Regions from separate parts of the Anaerobacillus sp. QJM3NY_32 genome, predicted to be linked through region 2. Evidence: a T-box and tRNA genes for the amino acid it is inferred to sense, from the RefSeq annotation. Region 2 holds a T-box; the other holds one or more tRNA genes.
What was found. A T-box is a leader RNA that pairs with one kind of tRNA and senses whether it is charged. The one in region 2 lies ahead of pheS (phenylalanine--tRNA ligase subunit alpha), so its partner is inferred to be a tRNA-Phe.
Positions count from the first base shown of each region.

Region 1: it encodes a tRNA-Phe, which carries the amino acid that the T-box ahead of pheS (phenylalanine--tRNA ligase subunit alpha) is inferred to sense. The anticodon was not compared.

Region 1 is NZ_CM149684.1:2,753,095-2,761,609, reverse strand. Features, by position in the region: gene AC0VYH_RS14550 (DUF1189 domain-containing protein) at 1-689, opposite strand, end outside; gene AC0VYH_RS14545 (Na/Pi cotransporter family protein) at 927-2,555, shown strand; gene AC0VYH_RS14540 (DUF456 domain-containing protein) at 2,657-3,139, shown strand; tRNA gene AC0VYH_RS14535 (tRNA-Asn) at 3,274-3,348, shown strand; tRNA gene AC0VYH_RS14530 (tRNA-Met) at 3,352-3,428, shown strand; tRNA gene AC0VYH_RS14525 (tRNA-His) at 3,451-3,526, shown strand; tRNA gene AC0VYH_RS14520 (tRNA-Ile) at 3,539-3,615, shown strand; tRNA gene AC0VYH_RS14515 (tRNA-Ser) at 3,626-3,718, shown strand; tRNA gene AC0VYH_RS14510 (tRNA-Met) at 3,775-3,851, shown strand; tRNA gene AC0VYH_RS14505 (tRNA-Phe) at 4,002-4,077, shown strand; gene AC0VYH_RS14500 (superoxide dismutase) at 4,348-4,959, shown strand; gene AC0VYH_RS14495 (hypothetical protein) at 5,008-5,298, opposite strand; gene AC0VYH_RS14490 (MFS transporter) at 5,400-6,644, shown strand; gene AC0VYH_RS14485 (peptidoglycan D,D-transpeptidase FtsI family protein) at 6,757-8,515, shown strand, end outside.
Region 2 is NZ_CM149684.1:3,030,134-3,038,648, reverse strand. Features, by position in the region: gene AC0VYH_RS15940 (cytochrome ubiquinol oxidase subunit I) at 1-459, opposite strand, end outside; gene AC0VYH_RS15935 (TVP38/TMEM64 family protein) at 603-1,175, shown strand; gene AC0VYH_RS15930 (sigma-w pathway protein ysdB) at 1,238-1,633, opposite strand; gene AC0VYH_RS15925 (dUTP diphosphatase) at 1,731-2,219, shown strand; gene AC0VYH_RS15920 (M42 family metallopeptidase) at 2,300-3,385, shown strand; gene sspI (small acid-soluble spore protein SspI) at 3,426-3,632, opposite strand; gene AC0VYH_RS15910 (TrmH family RNA methyltransferase) at 3,771-4,523, shown strand; T-box leader at 4,578-4,803, shown strand; gene pheS (phenylalanine--tRNA ligase subunit alpha) at 4,869-5,903, shown strand; gene pheT (phenylalanine--tRNA ligase subunit beta) at 5,931-8,339, shown strand; gene AC0VYH_RS15895 (NupC/NupG family nucleoside CNT transporter) at 8,393-8,515, opposite strand, start outside.

The DNA.
Region 1 (8,515 bases), 280 kb from region 2:
CCTAAAGGGACTGCTGTTTTAATGAGGGCCATAATCGCAAAGAAGAGTGTTGGAATTGTTACTGAATAAACAGATAAGACCCAAAGTTGTTTATAAGAAGCTTTTCTTCCGGTAATACTTCTCAATAGTAGTCCAATTGTAGCTAGTACGGTAACTCCTATAAACTTAAGGCCGGTTTGAAACAAATAGATAACGAATATCAGTAACGGAATAAAGATAGGGAGCAGGTTGTCCAGATTATTACTTAGCTCATTAACATCTTGCTTCGTGAAAGTCATCGAACTAAAGTTACTGTAATTAAACTCCTGTCTAGCACCGCTATCTACAACGATTACACGATCTTTTAGGAATGCGATAACGGAATCATATTGATCAACATCATCAGGCTTTGTCTGGTCTGTCGCATCAAAAATAAAAGTATTTTCATCATTTTGTCGAATAAGCGGTTCAGACTGTTCACTTGTTAAAGATCCGTCCTCTAAAGTGAATTCTGGTAGATCTGACATATGTGTTTTGAGATCCTCATAAGCGTTTGTAAAGGATAGAGCCGTCATAATTCCTACTGGCACAGAAGAAAGGAACATAAGTAAAAACACGTACAATATTGGCTTGCCTAGCTTTTGAAAACGGAATCTGGCCATCATCTTAGGGGAAAATAAGCTGTAGTAAAGTTGTTTAAAAACGTTCAAATTAATAATCTCCTTTCTAAATGTGGAGCGTTTCTCCACCCAATCAGTTTATCTTATATAGAGAGAAGGGAACAGTATTCTTGGTGAAACTTTATTGAAATAAATTTGTTTTCAGCATAATATCTTTACAAATCTATATTAACTCTTTACAAAGGGGGGAGCGATGTAGATAATAGACAAGGGACTTTGTTGAGTATTGTCGAAAAAAATAAAACATAAGTGCAAGGGGTTGAAATGATGGAACTCAACGTTCAGGAGATGATCTTTCAGTTTGTGGGAGGTCTTGGTATTTTCCTGTTTGGACTAAAGTATATGGGAGACGGCCTTCAACGATCAGCAGGTGATCGATTAAGAGACATTCTCGATCGTTTTACGACTAACCCGTTTATGGGTGTGCTCGCTGGGGTCATTGTAACTATTCTCATACAAAGTAGTTCAGGAACAACGGTTTTAACAGTCGGTCTTGTTAACGCAGGATTTATGACTCTGAAGCAAGCAATTGGCGTTGTAATGGGTGCGAACATTGGTACAACTGTTACAGCATTTATTATTGGTTTTCCTATTAAAGATTACGCACTTCCAATTATAGCCATCGGTTCTTTGTTAATTTTCTTCTTTAAAAACAAGAAAATTAACTACGCTGGTCAAATCGTCTTCGGATTTGGTGCGTTGTTCTTTGGACTTGAATTAATGAGTACGGGAATGAAACCACTTCGTAGCCTTGAGGCTTTCCAAGAATTAACAGTAAGCATGAGCTCGAACCCACTGTTAGGCGTTGTGATCGGTACAGTATTTACTGTCATTGTACAAAGTTCCAGTGCGACAATTGGTGTATTGCAAGGTCTTTATTCACAGAACGCAATGGATATTCAAGCTGCATTACCAGTTCTGTTTGGAGATAATATCGGTACAACGATTACCGCAGTTCTTGCTTCTATCGGTGCATCCGTTGCCGCTAGACGTACAGCACTGACTCACGTTATTTTCAATTTAATTGGAACGGCGCTTTTCCTAATATTCTTATTCGCCTATACGCCGTTTATTGAATACTTAAGAGATGCATTAAACTTAACACCGGAAATGACGATTGCATTCGGACACGGGATCTTTAACATTACAAATACTGTTATCCAATTCCCATTCATTGCCGGACTTGCCTATCTCGTTACAAAAATTATTCCTGGTGATGATGCAACGATTGAATATAAGCCAAAACACCTTGATCCAGTATTTATCGAACGCTCTCCATCTGTTGCATTAGGACAAGCTAAAGAAGAAGTGATTCGAATGAGCGGATTTGCTTATAAGGGTGTTAAAGAAGCATCAAATTATTTAACATCTAAGAGTCAGAAGAGCGCTGAAAAAACCGCTCAGTATGAAGAAGCTATTAACAACCTGGATAATAAAATTACAGATTACCTTATCCAATTATCAGCAACTTCTCTGTCTGGAGATGAGTCGACACGACACGGTATGCTAATGGACTCAGTTCGTGATATCGAGCGTATTGGCGATCATATGGAGAATATTGTTGAGTTGGTTGATTATCAAATAAGCAATAAAGTGAAGATGACTGACGTTGCTATGAAAGACCTTGATGAAATGTTTAATCTGACTCTTTCTGCACTCAATGAAGCCTTTGATGCACTTGATAAATGGGATGTAGCTAAGGCGCAGGAAGTTGTTAAGCTAGAAGATAAGATCGACAAAATGGAAAGAACGCTTCGTAAGCAGCATATCCTTCGTCTAAATGAGGGTGAATGTACTGGAAGTGCTGGAATTGTTTTTGTTGATATCATCAGTAACCTTGAGCGTATTGGTGACCATGCGGTGAATATTGCAGAAGCCGTCATTGGAGAAGAATAAATGCGGGAAGCAGAGGGATGCCTCTGCTTCTTTTTATCATTATATAGAAGAAAAGTGACATCTCCGCTAAAATAGAGTCAAGTTGAAGGGAGGTTGAAAGCGTGGATATTCTAATATGGTGCCTGATTATTGCGTCGTTCATCATTGCATTTGTGGGATTGATTTATCCGATTATTCCAGCCGTACTATTTATTTATGTTGGGTTTATCCTGTATGGGGTGTTTTTTGATTTTGGTTCAATGACTATTTCCTTTTGGATTGTTGAAGTTCTGCTGACGATGTTATTATTTGTTGCGGACTATGCTAGTAATTTATTTGGCGTGAAGAAGTATGGAGGGTCAAAGGCGGCGATATGGGGGAGTACAATTGGTTTACTTGTTGGCCCATTTGTCATTCCGTTTGCAGGGATCATCCTTGGACCATTTATCGGGGCTATCTTAGCTGAACTAGTTATTCATCGAAAAGCTTTTAAAGAATCTGTTCAAGTAGGTGTAGGTTCATTGCTTGGTTTTCTTGGTGGAGCTGTTATGAAAGGATTACTCCAAACGATCATGGTTGTTGTGTTCCTAGTGTATGTCCTATAAGTTCTTGATGACAAAATGAAAGCGTGATATAGTATTTTCATAACTGGAATTAAGATTAATTCAATTAAATTCGAAAAACTTATTGACGCTTTCTTTATCCATATGATATATTAGTTCTTGTCGTTAAGAAATATTCCACAGTAGCTCAGTGGTAGAGCTATCGGCTGTTAACCGATCGGTCGTAGGTTCGAATCCTACCTGTGGAGCCATATGGCGGTGTAGCTCAGCTGGCTAGAGCGTACGGTTCATACCCGTGAGGTCGGGGGTTCGATCCCCTCCGCCGCTACCATATATTTCAACGATACAACATGGCGGTTGTGGCGAAGTGGTTAACGCACCGGATTGTGATTCCGGCATTCGTGGGTTCAATTCCCATCAGCCGCCCCACTTATTACATAAGGACCCTTAGCTCAGCTGGTTAGAGCTGACGGCTCATAACCGTCCGGTCGCAGGTTCGAGTCCTGCAGGGTCCACCAAATGCATATCGGAGGAATACCCAAGTCTGGCTGAAGGGATCGGTCTTGAAAACCGACAGGGGCTTAGTCGCCCGCGGGGGTTCGAATCCCTCTTCCTCCTCCATTTTCTAAAAGTTAGCTTTCTAAAAAATGGATGCAAATTAAGTTCTTTTACATCATCGCGGGGTGGAGCAGTTCGGTAGCTCGTTGGGCTCATAACCCAAAGGTCGCAGGTTCAAATCCTGCCCCCGCAACCAAAATGAAATTCTTACTACGTCGAACATACTTCTTCGTCAGAATTTGATCGGATTGCCCTAGGGGCAACCTAAGCTCATAGCAAGGCCAAATTACTTTTAATGTAAATGCAAACTACATACTAATTAAAATTAATACTGATAACATGATTTGGCTCTGTAGCTCAGTCGGTAGAGCAGAGGACTGAAAATCCTCGTGTCGGCGGTTCGATTCCGTCCGGAGCCACCACTCAATAAAGATCCCACTCGTCAATTAATGACGAGTTTTTTTATGTTTTATGTATGTTATTACGCTGTTAATTCTCGATTTTTTTCTTTAAGATGTTTAATTCCATATACTGAGGGGAAACTTTATCTGTGTTGCGGAAATTCAAAGGTTTATTATTTGAAAACGCATGACAATTCTGCTAGTGTAAACTTGTGACGACATCATGTTCAAGTGGTGGCTAACGCTACCCTAACAGCAAGTTACATACTATATTTAAGGAGGAGATTCACAATGGCTAAATTTGAACTACCAGAACTACCTTACGACTACAATGCACTAGAACCACACATCGACGAAGAAACAATGAAGATCCACCACGACAAGCACCATAACGCATATGTAACAAAATTAAATGGTGCACTAGAAGGTCATGAGGAGCATGCATCTAAGAGCCTTGAAGATCTTCTTGGCAACCTTGACGCACTTCCTGAAGGCATTCGCACTGCTGTTCGAAACAATGGTGGCGGGCACGCTAACCACTCACTTTTCTGGCAATTGCTAAGCCCTAACGGTGGCGGCGAACCATCAGGTGATCTAAGCGAAGCACTTAAAAAGAAATTTGGTAGCTTTGAAAGCTTTAAAGAAGAATTTGCTAATGCTGCAGCTGGTCGTTTTGGCTCAGGCTGGGCTTGGCTAGTAGTAAAAGGTGGAGAACTTGAAGTAACAAGCACTCCAAACCAAGATACTCCAGTAATGGAAGGTGTTACACCAATTCTTGGGCTAGATGTTTGGGAGCATGCTTATTATCTTAAGTATCAAAACAAACGTCCTGATTACATCGCTGCATTCTGGAATGTAGTTAACTGGGATGAAGTTGCAAAGCGTTACGAAGCAGCTAAATAATTTACCAAGCTTTCAAAACCCCCGACATTTATGTTGGGGGTTTTTCTATTATGGTTCGATTAAGGTATAAATTGTTCCTAAATGGTGTAGCATGAAATTTATTATAAAATCTGTAAAATCACAGCCAGTTTCAAAATCATGAGGTGTACAAATCAGAACTTGATGATCTGTGATGGTTAATGAGATGAGATCATTTCGATATTGGATTTGAAGATAGTGCCTCATCCTATTAATAAAGAACGAGTGTTCATCATCTCCTATAAGATGTTGAACGCTTTGAAGTAGTTGGATTTGACTGTCTTCAGTAATGTAGTCTGTCCGATATAGAAAGTAATACATACCCAGTCCCCTTTCAAAAACAGTTTATCCTTTTTGTTTCATCCGCATAACGAACAGAATTTAAGTCAAAATAAGGGTGGATGAAAAAAGGGGAGTTTGTTATGAAAGTTATAAAACATATGATTGGTGAGATAGAAGTAACAAAAGATTTGTTGTTATTACTTACAATCGGTGGTTTATACGCGCTGAGTATTGCGCTCTCAAATACGTTCGTAAATGTTTACTTGTGGAAGCAGTCTGGTGAGTTTGCGGATATAGGTATATACAACCTTGCTGCGGTTATAAGTCAGCCGCTTACCTTTATTCTCGCAGGTAGATGGGCTAAGAAAATGGATAGAGTTATTGTATTGCGGATTGGAGTGATTTTTCTCGCTCTTTTCTATATAACAGTGCTTTTTCTTGGTCAGAACGCTAGTCATTTGCTTATCTTACTGGGCGCTTTACTCGGAATAGGGTTTGGCTTTTATTGGCTTGCATTTAATGTGCTAACATTCGAAATTACAGAACCGGACACAAGGGATTTCTTTAATGGATTCCTTGGTTTACTTACATCTTTCGCTGGGATGATTGGGCCAATATTTGCTGGTGTTATTATTTCAAGTCTAGAAGCATTCACGGGATACAAAGTAATATTTGCCGTCTCACTTGCTTTGTTTTTCGCAGCTGTAATCTTAAGTTTCTTTCTCGAACGTCGTTCTGCCAAAGGGACTTTTTCATTTACACGTGTTTTTCAAGAAAGAAAAGCGAATACAGATTGGCTTAACATTTTACACGCGCATTTTTTTCAAGGTATAAGAGAAGGTACCTTTATTTTCATTATCGTTGTCCTGGTTTTTATTACGACGGAAAGTGAGCTTGCAATTGGTACATTTGGACTTGTTAATTCAGGAGTATCGTTTTTAGCCTATTATTTGGCGACGAGATTGATTAAACCGCGATATCGTAAGAAGGCTATTTTATATGGCGGACTTATTCTTTACGCTTCGGTTTTCTTGCTTGTATCCGACCTAACGTTTGCCCGGTTGTTAATGTATGGTGTTTGTATTTCTCTTGCTTATCCACTTTTACTTGTTCCCTACATTTCGCTTACGTACGATGTGATCGGTAAGGCTTGGAATGCAGCTGAAATGCGGATTGAGTACATTGTCGTTCGAGAGGTGTACTTAAACTTAGGACGAATTGTTTCCGTTCTTTTATTCTTAATAACAGTAGCGTTATTCGACGATGAAACGAGCATTCCGATTTTATTATTAATTGTTGGTGCTGGCCATTCGTTTATTTACCTGTTTGTAAGAAAACTTCAAGCTCCCCATCCCCCAAACCCTTCTCCTGACACCGTACAATAGCTCATTAGACCCTTTACTTTTTTTATATCACTAAGTATAGTAAGTAGAAGAGAGAGCAGAGACACCTGTCTGGAACAGGTGTCTATATTTGTTTAAGGGAAGGGAGTCTATCGTGAACACGAAGAAAAAGAAAAATCATGTGCCTTTAAGGCTAAATATATTATTTTTATCTGTATTCCTTTTGTTTTCTACATTAATTCTTCGACTGGGCGTTATACAGATTGTAAATGGTGAAGAATACGAGCGTGTTTCTGAGCAAACTGAGAATGTTACAGCAGAATCAACAGCGCCTCGTGGGAAAATGTATGACCGTTATGGGCGAGTTCTGGTTGATAATAACCCTGAATTTGCGCTTACATATATCCGAACGCAGAATACTAAGCAAGCTGAGAGGCTTGAATTAGCTCAGAAATTAGCTGGGTATATTGAAAAAGATACAGATGATGTCATTGATCGAGATCTTAAAGATTATTGGATTGTGACGAATCCGGAAAAAGCGAAGGCAAAGCTAACGGAAAAAGAGTGGGAAGAACTTGAGTCGAGTGAAGCTTATCAGCTCCAAATTGAACGGATTAATGATGATGATTTAGAAGAGATTAAGAACGATCCACAAGAGCTTGAGGTAGCTGCTATCAAAAGGGCGATGGATACTGGGTACGCTTTATCATCTCAAACAATTAAGATTGGTTTAACTGAAGATGAAATTGCTAAAGTAAGTGAAAACCTTGGTTCACTACCTGGAATAGAAATTCAAGCAGACGCAACTCGAGAATATCCTTATGGAAATACTCTTCAAACAATTTTCGGAAGGGTCGGACCAATCCCTAAAGATGAGTTAGATTATTATGGTTTGAGAGATTACGAAAGAAATGACAAAGTGGGGATTAGCTATCTCGAGAAAGAATATGAAGAGTACTTAAAAGGTCAAAAAGAAAAGCAAACCTACGTGACCGACAAATCAGGAGAGCCAATTGGTGAACCGAAAGTAATTGAAGGACAAAGAGGAAACGATTTGGTCCTCTCATTAGACATCGATCTTCAAAAGGAAGTCGAGAAAATTCTCGATGAAGAGCTTCGTGATGCAAGACAATATGGGGCAACACGAGGCTATGTAGTCATGATGGATCCCAAAACAGGTGAAATTCTTTCTCTTGCTGGTAAGGAATATAGCAACGGAGAGTTTAAAGACCGAACGTTTGGAGTGATCGGTGACTCCTACGCAATGGGATCGACTGTTAAAGGAGCAACTGTTTTAACAGGTTATCAGTATGGTGTTATTAACCCGAATACGACGCTTGTGGATGAAGTTTTATACTTTAAGGACGAAGGTAAAAAATCTTCTTATACGGCTAATGCGATGGGGCCTATATCAGACCTAGTTGCTTTACAAAGATCTTCAAACGTATATATGTGGAAAATCGCGATGAAGATGGCTGACTATGACTATGCTCCGTACGAAAGTAGTAGTTATGACCCTTCAGCTTACGATGAGCTAAAAGAGTCATTCTCTCAGTTTGGTCTAGGCGTTAAAACCGGGGTTGATCTCCCTGGTGAAAGTGCAGGATTAAACGGAGGTGTGAATGAATTCGGTAAAATTCTCGATTTTGCAATTGGACAGTATGATACGTATACACCAATGCAAATGGCTCAGTATACCTCTACAATCGCAAATGGCGGCTATCGTATTGAGCCACACATATTAAAAGAAGTTCATGAACCTTCTGAAAAAGATGGTCTATCAAATACTATTCTTTTCCAAAACACTCCAGAGGTGTTAAACAAAATTAAAATGAGTGAAGAAGAAGTGACACATGTCCAAAAGGGGATGTGGATGGTTATGAATACGGCAAATGGAACCGCAGGTACACATT
Region 2 (8,515 bases):
AGCTGGTGTACCTTCAAAAGCGTGGACATTTGTAATTAAGATAGCTGATGCGCTCGCACCGAATGCAACAAGCGTTACGCTCACAATTCGCATGATTGGAGAAAGGCGATCTGCAGCATAAACATAGATTGACATAAAGAGAGCTTCTAGGAAGAAAGCATATATTTCAATTTGAAAGGGCAATGCAATCACTCGTCCAACGACTTCCATAAATCCTGGCCATAAGAGAGAAAGCTGTACACCTGCAATGGTTCCTGTAGGAATCGCCACCCCTAGTAAAACAGCAAACCCTTTCGTCCATCGATTGGCCATTATCGCATAATCTCTATCTTTTGTTTTTTGATACATGAGCTCTGCTACAAGAACCATTAAAGGTAAGCCTACACCGAGTGTTGCATAAATAATATGTACGCCCATTGTCATTCCAAATAATGAACGAGCAATAACAAGTTCATCCATAATTTATCCCCTCCAATTACCGAACTGATTAAATCTCCCCTTATTGTCCACGTATTTCCAAATAATATTCTAATCGAGATTCTTCGCTTTTTGACATAACAGCTCGTCTCTTGTCATAAAGGTTAAAGGAAGGGGGGAACATCATGAATGAGCTCGTCCTACCGCTTGTGGAGGTTGTATCAAATAGCGGAATTTACGCCCCGTTCTATTTCATTATTTTTCATTTTATTCGTCAGTTTGTATTTGTTCCCGTTAGCGTTGTTTGTGTTGCTGGTGGAGTGATGTTTGGCGCAATATATGGCACGATTTACTCATTGATTGGGATTACTGTTGTAAGTACGGTTTTTTATTTAGTTGTTAAGCGGACGCCGGGTTTGTTTAAGAAAATTATTCGAATGAAAGAACGATGGACACGTAAACATATGCCAATGTCAGTTGGGCAAATTGCCATTCTTCGATTAGTGCCTTTCGTTCATTTTCATTTCATTTCCCTTTGTTTAATTGAGGTATCTAAAGACTTTAGAGATTATTTGCGGTCATCCCTCATTTCAAATGTACCTCTCGCTTTGTTGTATTCTTTCTTTGGAACGGCGATTAGTAGGTTCGATCCGGTCGTCATCGTACTTATGTTGTGTGGACTTGTCATCCTTTTCTATTTACTAAGAAGAAGAGAGTGGATTATGAAGTGGGAGGATTTCTTTCAGCCTGTGAGATAAAAAAGCTTTTTAATTTGATCGTAAACAAACAAAACCCCTCCAGATCGGAGGGGTTTTGTTTGTTAAGTATTTTCGCGATGGCGTAAAAATTCTTTGACTGGGCTCTTCCATTCAATTTTTGCACTAGGATAGCGGATGTCCATTTCCTTTTCAAGAAAATAGAAATCTTCTTTCTCAAGTAAATATAGTTCTGATGCATTTTTTACCCCTACTGAAAGTGTAATAATATCGAACGAATTTTCAGTAGTGCCAAGGTACTTTTCACCTTCGAATAAGGCACCTTTGTAGGTGACGAGAAAATTCTTTCTTACATTGGACGAGTCATCAAAAAAATAGTATTCTTTATGATCGTGAGCTTTTTCCAGCTTTCGTTTTGGATCCATAAAAAAGCGGATGACAGAATAAGCGATTAATACCATGGCTACGAGAATGACAAGACGAAAAAGAATAATAATCATTAGTCAGCACCTCATTTTCACTATGCTTCTATTCTCTATACGTATATGATAAAGAAAGGTTTCATAAAAAGAAAAGATTTAAGAAAGGAAGAGTTCATTGAAATTCGAACAATTATTTACATTACAAAGACAACTTGATACTCGGATTGTAAAGGAACACAATTTGGAGCATGAAGATTTATTCGAGAATAAACTACTTGCTCTTAAAGTCGAGATTGGAGAACTAGCGAATGAAACACGTTGTTTTAAATATTGGAGTAAAAAAGCTCCTTCCCCTAAAGAAACGATTCTAGAGGAGTATGTGGATGGTATTCATTTTATTCTCTCATTAGGGATTGAATTGGGCATTACAACGTATGAAGCGGTGTCAAAAGGCGATCCCGCTGGCTCTGAAGTACATGCTTTCCATCGTGTCTACAAAGCGATTGATCAAGTGGCAAGTGAAAAAAATGAGGAAGCATTTAACGATTTAATGGAAAGTTATCTTTTACTTGGACAACTTATCGGGCTACGGTTTGAAGAAATGAATGAAGCGTATTTGAAAAAAAATAAAGTGAATCATACTCGACAGGATCAGGGATATTAGATTCAAGAGTCCTCTGAATTGTGAAATATTTCGGAAACCGTTATAATGAACAGAGAATACATATCAAGGAGGCAATACATATGGCTAAGCTAGACGAAACGTTGCAGATGCTGAAAGAACTCACTGATGCGAATGGCGTACCAGGTAACGAACGTGAACCTCGTGAAGTGATGAAGAAGCACATTGAATCTCTTTCAGATGAAATCATGTATGATAATCTAGGCAGCTTAATTGCGGTTAAAAAAGGTAAAGCAGAAGGCCCAAAAATTATGGTTGCAGGTCACCTCGATGAGATTGGCTTTATGGTAACGCGTATTGATGATAAAGGCTTTCTTTATTTCCAAACAGTTGGCGGCTGGTGGGAGCAGGTTATGCTTGCACAGCGTGTTAACGTCATGACTCGTAATGGTAACATTATGGGCGTCATCGGTTCTAAACCACCACATATTCTTCCTCCTGAACAGCGTAAGAAATCGGTCGACAAGAAGGATATGTTCATTGATATTGGTGCTTCAAGCCGAGAAGAGGCTATGGAATGGGGCGTTAAGCCGGGAGATTCTGTTGTTCCAGTTTGTGAATTTACTGTTATGAATAACGAAAAAATGCTTATGGCGAAAGCATGGGATAACCGTATTGGCTGTGCTATTGCGATCGAAGTACTTCGTAAGCTAAAAGGAGAAGAGCATCCTAATACTGTCTACGGCGTTGGTACGGTACAAGAGGAAGTAGGTCTTCGCGGAGCGACTACGGCTACAAACATGATTAAGCCTGATATCGGCTTTGCGGTTGACGTTGGTATCGCTGGTGATACTCCTGGAGTAAGTGATAAGGACGCTCAATCCAAAATGGGGAAAGGTCCTCAAATTATTATGTATGATGCTTCAATGGTCGGTCACAAAGGTCTTCGTGACTTTGTAACAGATACAGCTGATGAGAACAATATTCCTTATCAGTTTGACTCTATTGCAGGCGGTGGGACAGATTCAGGTAAAATTCATTTAACAGCAAATGGAGTACCTGCACTTTCCATCACAATTGCCACACGCTATATTCATACTCACGCAGCGATTCTTCATCGTGACGATTTTGAGAATGCAGTTAATTTGATTGTTGAAGTGATTAAAAAGCTTGATGCTGATACTGTGAAAGAAATTATCTTTAACTAGAACACAAAATCCGGTGGCTCTTGCCACCGGATTTTGCTTGTTAATTTACACCCTGTGCCATATAAGAGAGCATTTGCTCTCGCTCATTTTCTGGTGCTTCTTTCCAAAGAATTTCGAAAAGAACACCAAGCCCAGGGAGCATTTTCTCTTCTCCGCTTTGCATGGCGTCGAGGATTGTCGCTTCGAGTTGCTCCTCGTTGTTGCCATTAATATTAGCGAGAATCGCTTTGCGTAAGTTAAGGTCCATACTTTCCACCTCACCTTTCTCATTCGCTTGTTGGTTCAAGCCTCATTAGTATGAGCGAATTGAAGAAATTTCATGAGTTTTATTGGAATCTTCCCTTTCAACCCTTTATAATGGAAACATTGAAAACTGAAGGAGAGCATAATGATTATCGAATCCGCTAAAAATCAAAAAGTGAAAGATTGGAAAAAACTTCAGACGCGAAAGGGTAGAGAGAAAGCTTTCTCTTATATCATTGAAGGTCCACATATTGTAGAAGAAGCTGCAAAGGCTGAAGCTTCAATCACAGAATTGATTGTGACAGAAGGCACTGACTTATCTGCTTATCCGTTTAAAGTGCTTCCTGTTGTCTATACTGTTACGGAGAAAGTGATGCAAGAACTAACGGATACAGAAACACCACAGGGGATTATGGCCGTTTGTAAAATGGTTGAGCCTGAACTACCTCGTCATGGCAAACTATTATTACTGGACGCCATTCAGGATCCCGGTAATTTGGGAACGATTATTCGAACTGCAGATAGTGCTGGATACGACGGCCTTCTACTTGGACATGGAACCGTTGATGCTTATAACAGTAAGGTGCTTCGATCCACCCAGGGATCTATTTATCATCTTCCTGTAATAAAAGGGGACTTGGTGACAGAAGTTCAGAAATTAAAAGAAGCTGGCATGCTTATATACGCAACAGAAGTGAGTGGAGGAACGCCATATCAAGAGCTTGATTCATCTTCTCAGTTTGCTGTCATTCTTGGAAACGAAGCAAACGGTGTATCAGACGAGCTTCAACGTTTAGCAGACGAGAACGTGTATATTCCGATATATGGTAAAGCAGAGTCGTTAAATGTCGCCGTTGCAGCAGGAATTCTGATGTATGGATTGTTACCTTCATAATAAGGCTTGCGGATATAGCGATTTTTTTCTATAATTAAAAGCAACTTATATATGTTAAAAACAATGATGGAGAGTAGTAAGCTGCCGCTGCCTTTGCAGGGAGGAAATGCCGAGACTGAAAGCATTTCTATTGGGACGCTGCCGAATTCGCTCTGGAGTTGCCGCTTTGTTCGTTCGAAAGCGGATCGGTTTACAAGCCGTTATTTTTTGCTTAAGGCTGATAGGTGTACTCTATCGGTGAATTAGGGTGGTACCGCGAAATCAAATCTTCGCCCCTTTCTGGGGAGCGAGGATTTTTTTATTGCAAAAAGAAGCAAACACGAAAATGAAGTGGAGGTTGAAAAGATGCAAGAGTGTTTACAAACGTTGAAAGAAGAAGCACTATCAGAAATTCAGCAAGCTTCTTCAATGAAAGAAGTGCAGGATATCAAAGTGAAATACCTTGGGAAAAAAGGTCCAATTACAGAAATTTCCAAAGGTATGGGGAAATTGTCTAAAGAAGAACGTCCGAAAATGGGGCAGCTCGTTAATGAAATTCGCTCAGCGATTTCGGATCAATTAGAGGAGAAAGTGACTCGTTTAGAAAAAGCAGCCGTAGAAGAACGATTAAAGAAAGAAACGATCGATATTTCTCTGCCGGGTCGTCCAATTAAGAGAGGAAATCATCACCCACTAACGAGGGTAATCGAAGAAATTGAAGACCTATTTCTTGGTATGGGATTCTCGATTGCGGAAGGACCAGAAGTTGAAACCGATTATTATAATTTCGAAGCGTTAAATCTTCCTAAGGATCATCCGGCTCGAGATATGCAGGATTCATTCTATATAACTGAAGAAACGCTATTAAGAACGCATACCTCTCCAATGCAAGCTAGAACGATGGAGAAGTTAAATGGAGAAGGTCCTGTTAAAATCATCGTGCCCGGTAAAGTTTATCGCCGTGATACAGATGATGCAACACACTCCCATCAGTTTATGCAAATTGAAGGACTAATGGTTGGTGAGAATGTTCGCATGAGTGATCTAAAAGGTGTGCTCCAATCATTTGCGAAAAAAATGTTTGGAGAAGAACGTGAAATCCGTCTTCGCCCAAGCTTCTTCCCATTTACTGAGCCTTCTGTGGAGATGGATATTTCTTGCTTTAATTGCGGCGGGAATGGCTGCTCTGTATGTAAAGGAACCGGATGGATAGAAATTCTTGGAGGCGGTATGGTACATCCGAATGTACTTCGCATGTCCGGCTTCGATCCTGAGAAAGTCACTGGGTTTGCATTTGGTATGGGACCAGAACGGATCGCTATGCTGAAATATGGTATTGATGACATACGTCATTTCTACACGAATGACAGCAGATTTATTAAACAATTTAATTCACTATAATATGATTGGAAGTTAGGAGGATAAAACATGCTCGTATCAATGAATTGGCTACAGCAGTATGTAGATTTAGATAGTTACTCAGCTGATGAACTGGCAGACCTGATTACTAAGGGTGGTATTGAGGTTGAAACAGTCGAAAAGCTTAATAAAGGAATTACCGGCGTGGTTATTGGTCACGTTCTTGAATGTCAGCAACACCCTGATGCTGATAAGTTAAATATTTGTCAGGTGAATGTTGGTGAAGAAGAGCCGGTCCAAATTATTTGTGGAGCACCAAATATTGCTCAAGGACAGTACGTAGCAGTAGCAAAAGTTGGGGCTGTACTTCCAGGCAATTTTAAGATTAAGAAAGCAAAACTTCGCGGTGAAGCTTCTCATGGTATGATCTGCTCACTTCAGGAGCTTGGAATTGAAAGTAAACTTGTATCGAAAGAGTATGCAGACGGAATCTTTGTATTTAGTGAAGACGTGACACCTGGTGAAGATGCGCTTGAATACTTGAATCTAAATGATGAAGTTCTTGAGCTAGGTCTTACTCCAAACAGAGCTGATGCGATGAACATGATCGGCGTCGCTTATGAAGTTGGGGCAGTATTGAATCGATCAATTGAACTTCCGTCTCCAGAGCTTGTTCGCTCGGATGAAGACGTTGAAGAGTATGTGTCAGTTCGTGTAGAGAATGAAGAAGATAATCCTTATTATGGAGCTTCCATTATTAAAGACGTAACGATCAAATCATCACCGCAGTGGCTTGTAAATCGCCTCGTTTCTGCTGGTATTCGTCCAATTAACAACGTAGTGGATATTACGAACTATGTTCTTTTGGAATACGGACAGCCGCTTCATGCTTTTGATTATAATCGGTTTGGATCGAAGGAAGTTGTGATACGTCGCGCAACTGAAGGAGAAAAAATTGTCACTCTCGATGATGCTGAACGCACGCTTTCGAATGAGCATCTTGTCATCACGAATGGTTCAAAACCCGTTGCCGTGGCTGGTGTTATGGGTGGTGCTGATTCTGAAGTACAAGAAGACACAACAACGATTTTGCTTGAAGCAGCTTACTTTAACAGCAAGCTTGTTCGGAAAGCATCGAAAGATCTAGGGTTACGTAGTGACTCAAGTGCGCGTTTTGAAAAAGGAATTGATCGAAACCGCGTTGTTGGTGCAAGCGAACGCGCTGCTCAGCTCATTCAAGAAATTGCCGGTGGAACAGTGTTAAAAGGTATTGCTGAACAGGGATCTCGAACCATCGAAGCTCTTGACGTTAGTATTGAAGTGAACCGAATTAATCAAGTTCTTGGGACAGAAATTTCTGAAACAGAAGTTGCTGCTATTTTTGAGCGTCTGCAATTCTCTTATCAGAACTTTGGTGGCACATTTACCGTTCAGGTACCGCCGCGCCGCCCGGATATAACGATTTCTGAAGATTTAATTGAAGAAGTAGGACGCCTCTACGGATATGATAATGTTCCTGCAACGCTACCTCTTACAGAAAGTACGCCAGGACAGCTGTCAGAATATCAAGTGAAGCGTCGCCATGTTCGCCGTACGCTTGAAGGCGCTGGTCTTTTCCAAACAGTAACGTATTCTCTTACGTCGCCTTCTAAACGTCTTTTCTTCTCTGATGAATCAGCCGAAGCAGTTCGTCTTGCGATGCCAATGAGTGAAGAAAGAAGTGAACTTAGAACGAGCCTGATTCCGCATCTTCTAGAGATAGCGCAGTATAACCGCAACCGTCAGCTAGATAATGTTGCTTTCTATGAAACGGCTTCTGTGTTCTTACCAGGTGATGAGCTTCCGGTAGAACAGGAACACCTTGCTGGCGTAGTGTCAGGATTATGGCAAGAGCACCTATGGCAAAAAGAAAAGAAAGTCGCTGATTTCTTTGTTGTAAAAGGAATCCTCGAAGAAATAGCGGTTGAATTTGGTTTAGAGGATCGTCTTTCGTTCGCTCGTGCAGAAGAGCCAAAGCTTCACCCAGGTCGTACAGCATCGGTTTATCTCGATGATGAGCTCATCGGATATATCGGTCAACTTCATCCAGAAGTTGAGAAAGATCTTGATTTGAGTGAAACATACGTTTTTGAAATCAATCTGGAGAAGTTACTGAATGCAGAAGTTGCTCACCTTCAATACAAAAAGCTTCCACGATTCCCGTCTGTTACTAGAGATGTGGCTCTTGTTGTCAGTGAGTCGCTTGAAGCTGGAGAAGTGAAGAAAGTCATTAAAGAAGCTGGTGGATCTAAGCTTGTTGACATTCAACTATTTGATGTTTACCAGGGTGAACATCTTGATGAAGGTCAAAAGTCACTAGCCTTTTCTCTTAGATATTACAATCCAGAACAAACTTTAACAGAAGAAGAAGTGAAGAAGGCGCATGACCGTGTTCTTACAGCGGTAGAAGAACAATTTGGAGCTGCCCTTCGTCGATAACTATAGAAAATCCTCCCTACGTGTATAGGGAGGATTTTTATTTATACTATTTTTTACATAAACATTCCTACAAATATAGCCGTAATAAAGGAGGCTAGTGTACCACCGATAATAGCCTTTAATCCTAATTTAGAAACTTGAGAACGTTTAGTGGGCTCGAGTGACCCTAGTCCAAT